Variovorax paradoxus: one gene and its partner. The protein of the gene in region 2 interacts with the protein of the main gene of each other region in a pairwise test. Links are inferred from orthologs where the notes say so. Each region holds a gene or a part of one and is shown on either strand. Other genes may lie near its edges.

What was found. Proteins that work in one complex are often made in the same cells at the same time.
Region 1: the proteins of ruvC (region 2) and ruvA interact in binary tests that used the Escherichia coli proteins (3 or more experiments, as listed by UniProt). The link is inferred for Variovorax paradoxus from one-to-one orthologs.

Annotation. Positions count from the first base shown.
Region 1 is NZ_CP102931.1:520,923-524,029, forward strand. Bases 113-3,033 are described here. They hold ruvA (Holliday junction branch migration protein RuvA), read left to right. Parts: upstream 113-1,247; coding sequence 1,248-1,820; downstream 1,821-3,033. Other genes in these bases: ybeY (rRNA maturation RNase YbeY), read right to left, coding at 113-269; NWF24_RS02450 (PhoH family protein), read right to left, coding at 271-1,227; NWF24_RS02460 (YdeI/OmpD-associated family protein), read right to left, coding at 1,893-2,489; NWF24_RS02465 (phosphatidate cytidylyltransferase), read right to left, coding at 2,486-3,033. Outside these bases: more of ybeY, read right to left, coding at 1-112; more of NWF24_RS02465, read right to left, coding at 3,034-3,107. UniProt on the Escherichia coli protein: The RuvA-RuvB-RuvC complex processes Holliday junction (HJ) DNA during genetic recombination and DNA repair.
Region 2 is NZ_CP102931.1:5,720,259-5,723,216, forward strand. Bases 174-2,945 are described here. They hold ruvC (crossover junction endodeoxyribonuclease RuvC), read left to right. Parts: upstream 174-1,171; coding sequence 1,172-1,720; downstream 1,721-2,945. Other genes in these bases: NWF24_RS26970 (tetratricopeptide repeat protein), read right to left, coding at 174-1,021; NWF24_RS26980 (serine hydroxymethyltransferase), read right to left, coding at 1,722-2,945. Also shown: more of NWF24_RS26970, read right to left, coding at 1-173; more of NWF24_RS26980, read right to left, coding at 2,946-2,958.

The DNA of each region.
Region 1 (3,107 bases), 5.2 Mb from region 2 along the record:
AGCACCAGGTCGGCCATCACGAGCGGGCTTTGCGCGTAGTCGAAGGTCAGCACGTTGGTCGCGTAGTCCTTGCCGCGAAACTCGCGGTTCAGGCGCTGGCCTTCATCGGCGTCGACGATGCGCACGGTGATCTCGCCGTCGATGTCGAGCGCATGGCGGATCCAGCGCGTCACGCTGTGGCGCGGTAGCGCGGCGCGATGGCGCTCCACGCCCTTGAAGCGCCCGAACTGCAGCGAGAGCGAAAGTGCCGGAAGTGCGGATGCGGCCATCTCAGTGAGCTCCCGCACGCTTGCGTTGCCCGTCATAGGCATCGACGATCTTCGCCACCAGCGGGTGGCGCACCACGTCCACGCTCGTGAAGTGCGTCATGGCGATGCCGTTCACGCGCTTGAGCACGCGCTCCGCGTCGATCAGCCCGCTCAACTGCTGCTTGGGCAGGTCGATCTGGCTCACGTCGCCCGTCACCACCGCGCGCGCGCCGAAGCCGATGCGCGTGAGGAACATCTTCATCTGCTCGGGCGTGGTGTTCTGCGCCTCGTCGAGGATCACGAAAGCGTTGTTCAGCGTGCGCCCGCGCATGAAGGCCAGCGGCGCGATTTCGAGCGCGTTGCGCTCGAAGGCCTTCTGCACCTTTTCGTAGCCCATCAGGTCGTAGAGCGCGTCGTACAGCGGGCGCAGGTACGGGTCGACCTTCTGCGTCAGGTCGCCCGGCAGAAAGCCCAGCCGCTCGCCTGCTTCCACCGCGGGCCGCGTCAGCACGATGCGCTGCACGGCGGCGCGCTCCAGCGCATCGACCGCGCAGGCCACAGCGAGATAGGTCTTGCCGGTGCCGGCCGGGCCGATGCCGAAGGTGATGTCGTGCTTGGCGATGTTGTCGAGGTACACCGCCTGCGTGGGCGTGCGTGCGCGCAGGTCGGTGCGACGGGTGACGAGCATCGCTATGTCGTCGTCGCCATCGAGCATGCCGCCGTCGCCGGCCAGCGTGAGCTGCACCACGGCAGCGTCGATGGGCCGCTGGGCAATTTCGTACAGCGCTTGCAGCACGTCCATTGCGCGCTGCGCGGAGGCCTTGGGGCCGTCGACCTTGAACTGTTCATGGCGGTGCGCGATCTTCACGCCCAGCGCTTCTTCGATGCGGCGCAGGTGGGCGTCCAGAGGTCCGCACAGGTGGCCGAGGCGCGAATTGTTCAGTGGGGTAAAGGTGTGTCGCAGAATCACGCCGGACATTTCAAGGAAAAAGGGCACCCATGATAGGCAAACTGACCGGCACGCTGGCCGAACGCAATCCGCCGCAGGTGGTTGTGGATTGCAACGGAGTCGGCTATGAGGTCGACGTGCCGATGAGCACGTTCTACAACCTGCCGAACCTCGGCGCGAAAGTCTCCCTGCTCACGCACTTCGTCGTGCGCGAGGACGCGCAGATTCTCTACGGCTTCGGCACGGCGGAGGAAAGGGCGGCTTTCCGCCAGCTCATCAAGATCACCGGCGTGGGGCCGCGCACCGCGCTGGGCCTGCTCTCGGGCATGAGCGTGGGCGAGCTTTCGCAGGCGATCACGACGCAGGAGCTCGGACGGCTCGTGAAGATTCCGGGCATCGGCAAGAAGACCGCCGAGCGGCTGCTGCTGGAGCTCAAGGGCAAGCTGGGTGCTGACATCGGCCTGCCGGCGCATGCGGCTTCCGATGCGCAGGCTGACATTCTTCAGGCGCTGGTCGCGCTGGGGTACAGCGACAAGGAGGCTGCGCTTGCGCTCAAGGCGCTGCCGAAGGATGCGACGGTGAGCGAGGGGATCAAGATGGCGTTGAAGTCGTTGGCTAAGTGAGCGCTGTTCTCCGGGGCGCGCTCACGCCGCCCGGTGTCATTCGCACGCACCCCGGAACGAAACTCTCGCCGCTCAGGGGTAGATCTTTTCGCCCTTCGCCAGCATCTCGACGAACTTCTCGATGCGGCGTGCCCGGGTTTCAGGCTTCTTCGCCCCCTGCGTACGGAACAGCACCGCAAAGCGGTTGCGCGCATCCAGCGTCGCGAAGAACTTCGCAGCTTTCTTGTTTGCATCCAGCGCGGCCTGCAGATCGGGCGGCACCGTCGCCACGCTCGCGGCTTCGTAGGCCGCGTCCCAGCGCCCGTCGGCCTTCGCGCGCTCGATCTCGGCCAGTCCGGCCGGCTGCATGCGGCCTTCGTCGATGAGCTTGAGCACCTTGGTGCGGTTGATCTGCGACCAGATGCCGCGCTTGGTGCGCGGCGTGAAGCGCTGCAGGAAATACTGCGCGTCATCGCTCTTGCGCTGGCCGTCGATCCAGCCGTAGCACAGCGCTTCCTCGAGTGCGGCGGGGTGGTCGATGGAGGTGATGCCGCTGTCCTTCTTCGCGATGCGAAGCCATACGCCGGCGGCGGTCGTGTGGTGGCGCTTGAGCCAGCGCGTCCACGATGCGGCGTTGGTGCACTCGACTGGCGTGTCGTGCGGAATGCGCTCCGCCGTCTTCGTGGTCATGGCACCCACCAGTAGCGCAGCGCGTGGAAGTAGATGGGTGCTGCAAAGATCACCGAGTCGAGCCGATCGAGCATGCCGCCGTGGCCCTCGATCATCGAGCCCCAGTCTTTCACGCCGCGATCGCGCTTGATGGCCGACATCACGAGGCCGCCGAAGAAGCCCATAAGGCAGATCGTGAGCGCCATCAGTGCGGCCTGCCACGGGTTGAACGGCGTGGCCCAGTACAGCGCCGCGCCCAGCGCGGTGGCGCTCGCCACGCCGCCGATCAAGCCTTCCCAGGTCTTGGAGGGCGACAGCTCGGGCGCCACCTTGCGCTTGCCGAAGAGCTTGCCCCACACGTACTGCAGCACGTCGCTGCCCTGCACCACGATCACCAGGAACGCGATCAGCAGCAGGTTGCGGCCTTCGAAGCCAGGAATCTGCAGCGTGAGCAGGGCCGGCACGTGGCTGATGCAGAACACGCACACCATCAGCCCCCACTGGATCTTCGAGGTGCGCTCCAGGAAGCGGCGCGTGTCGCCGCCGACCGCCGCCAGGATGGGCAGTAGCAGGAAGGCATAGACCGGGATGTAGATCGCGTAGAGCCCGTACCAGTCGATCCAGATCAGGAAATACTGT
Region 2 (2,958 bases):
GCAGCACGAAGCCCTTGTTGAGCAGCGCGCCCGCCACGGTGCGCTGCACGCCGGCATCGGTGTCCGCACCGAAGGTTACGAGCAGCCGCTCGCAGGCGGCCAGCGCGACCTCTCCGTCGTCCTGCTCGCGCAGCCCCACCGACCAGTCGTAGGCACGGCGCACGGCCATGCGGCGCACCTGCGACGACTCGTCGCGCCCGTAGCGGTCGAGCAGCCAGCCGACCAGCTCGGCGCGGTTCGCATGCTCGTCGATGCCGAAGCCGTCGAAGAACAGCGTCAGCGCCCGCACGCCCTCGATGCGCAGCTCGGGCGCCGCGTCGGCGAGGCCGGCCTCGATCTGGTCGGCCACTGCCAGGCACATCACCTGGGCCTGTGCGTGCTGCGCCAGTTCGCGCAGGTTCAGCACCGAGGCCAGGCGCGCACGCGCCACGCGCAGCACCACGCCGGGGTCGGTGCTGCCGTCGAAGCGCTCGATCACTGCTTCCAGCGTGGCAAGCGCGTCCTGCGGCAGGCCGCGGTGGTGTTCGATCTCGGCCTTGAGCAGCCGGGCCTCCACGCGCCACGCGTCGAGCGCGGCATCGGGCTGGCTGTCGAGCAGATCGCTCATGGCGTCGCAGGCTTCGCAGCGCGCCTCGGGTTCGTCGATCCACCAAGTGCGCTGATACAGCGCATGGGCGATGTGCTCGCGGATCGCGGGCTCGCTGCGCTGGCCGTGCGCGGCAATCAGCCGGTCGAGGGTGGCGAGCGCGTCGGCGGGGCGATGCATCTGGCGCAGCATGTGCGCCAGCAGGCGCAGCGCCTGGCAGCAGGGCACGACCACACCGACATCGGGTCTGGCTGCGTACTCGTCGAGCAGACGGGTACAGGCGGCCAGTGCCTCGTTGCGGCGGCCCAGGTCGTTGAGCAGTTCGATGCGGCGGAAGCTCGCGGCCGCACGTTCGGCAGGGTGCTGCTGCAGGCGTTCGATCAAGGCTTGCGCCTCGTCCAGTTGCCGCTGCGCGGAGGACTCGACTACATTCACATTCGCTTCCTTGTGTGGCGCGCCCCGCGGAAAGCGGGGCAGACTGTACGAATCGGCACGGATTCTGCCCGCGATAGCGCTGCTTTCGAGCGATAGTTCGGCCCCTTCTCTCTCCTCTTTGCACTGGCGTAAGCCTTTTCGCTTCCTTTCATGCGCATTCTTGGCATCGACCCCGGCTTGCAGACCACCGGCTTCGGCGTGGTCGACGCGGACGGCCATGCGCTGCGCTACGTGGCCAGCGGCACCATCAGCACCCGGCACCTGGGCACAGGCAACCTCCCGGCACGCCTGAAGGTGCTGTTCGACGGCATCGCGGAGATCACCGCGCGCTACCAGCCCGATGCGTCGGCGGTCGAAATCATCTTCGTCAACGTCAACCCGCAGTCGACGCTGCTGCTGGGACAGGCGCGCGGCGCCTGCGTGACCGCGCTGGTGAGCAACAACCTCTCGGTGGCCGAGTACACCGCGCTGCAGATGAAGAAGGCCGTGGCCGGCCACGGCCAGGCCGCCAAGGCGCAGGTGCAGGAGATGGTGCGGCGGCTGCTCGAACTGCCGGGCCTGCCGGGCGCCGACGCGGCGGACGCGCTGGGCATTGCCATCACGCACGCGCAGGTGGGGCGGTCGATGGCTCGGCTCGCGGAGGCGGCCGAGCTGTCGAAGACGCATGCCGGCACCTACCGGCAAGGGCGCTCGCGCTGACTCAGCGCACGATGTAGCGCAGCTCGCCGAGGCGCTTGCGGCGCTCTCGCACTTCAACGGCGACGGTGGCCGCATCCCCTGCCAGAGCCCGAGCAATCCAATCGGCCAGCTGCGGCATGTCGTCAGGCGTGAAGCCCAGGCGCACGATCTCCGGCACGCCAAGCCGCAGGCCGTTGATGTCGCCATCCACGGGTGCGGTCGGCAAGCCGATGCCGCAAGCCAGCAGGCTGCCTTGCGCGAGCTTCTTCGCCGCATGCTGCCCGCCGCCCCAGCGCGCCGCCTCGACCGCAAGCTGGTGCGACTGGGTGAAGCCGCGCGCCTTCGCGAACACGGGCAGGCCTTGCGCATCGAGCGCACGCGCCAGAGCCTGCGCGGTCTCGCGCATCGCAGCCGCATAGGCAACGCCATGCACCTTCCAGTCGAGCAGCCCGCGGGCCAGCGCGGCGGTGCGGCCCGCATCCGAGTTGGCAGTGAGGCCGGGGTAGGCGATGGCATCGATGCGCTCCATCAGTGCCGCGTCGTTCGACACGATCAGGCCACCCGCCGGGCCGCCCAGGCTCTTGTAGGTGCTCATGGTGATCGCATGCGCGCCCTGCTCGAGCGGCTGCGGCCACGCCTTGCCGGCCACCATGCCCGAAAGGTGCGCGGCATCGAACAACAGCTTCGCGCCCACGCTGTCGGCGATCTCGCGGATCGCGGGCACCGGATGCGGGAACAGGTTCAGGCTGCCGCCGATGGTGATGAGCTTCGGCTTCACCTCGCGCGCCAGCTTTGCCAGCGCAACCACATCGACCGTGTAGCCGTCGGCGTCCACCGGCGCGGAAACCGGCTTCAGGCCATACAGCCCAGCTGCGCCCGCCGCATGGTGCGTGACGTGGCCACCGATGCTGGGCGGCGGCACGATGATCGTGTCGCCGGGCTGGCAGGTCGCCATGAACACGTAGAGATTCGACAGCGCGCCCGAGCTCACGCGCACTTCGGCGAACTTCGCGCCGAACACTTCGGCTGCGAGCTCGGCGGCGACGACCTCGATGCGCTCGATGGCTTCCAGCCCCATCTCGTACTTGTCGCCCGGGTAGCCGAGCGAGGGGCGCGAGCCGAGCCCGCGCGACAGCAGCGCTTCGGCGGCCGGGTTCATCACGTTGGTGGCGGGGTTGAGGTTCAGTCCCTCGACATCGTGGATGCGATGGTTGTCGGCCACCAGCCGTTCGATCTCGGCGGCGACTCCCGCCGCGTCG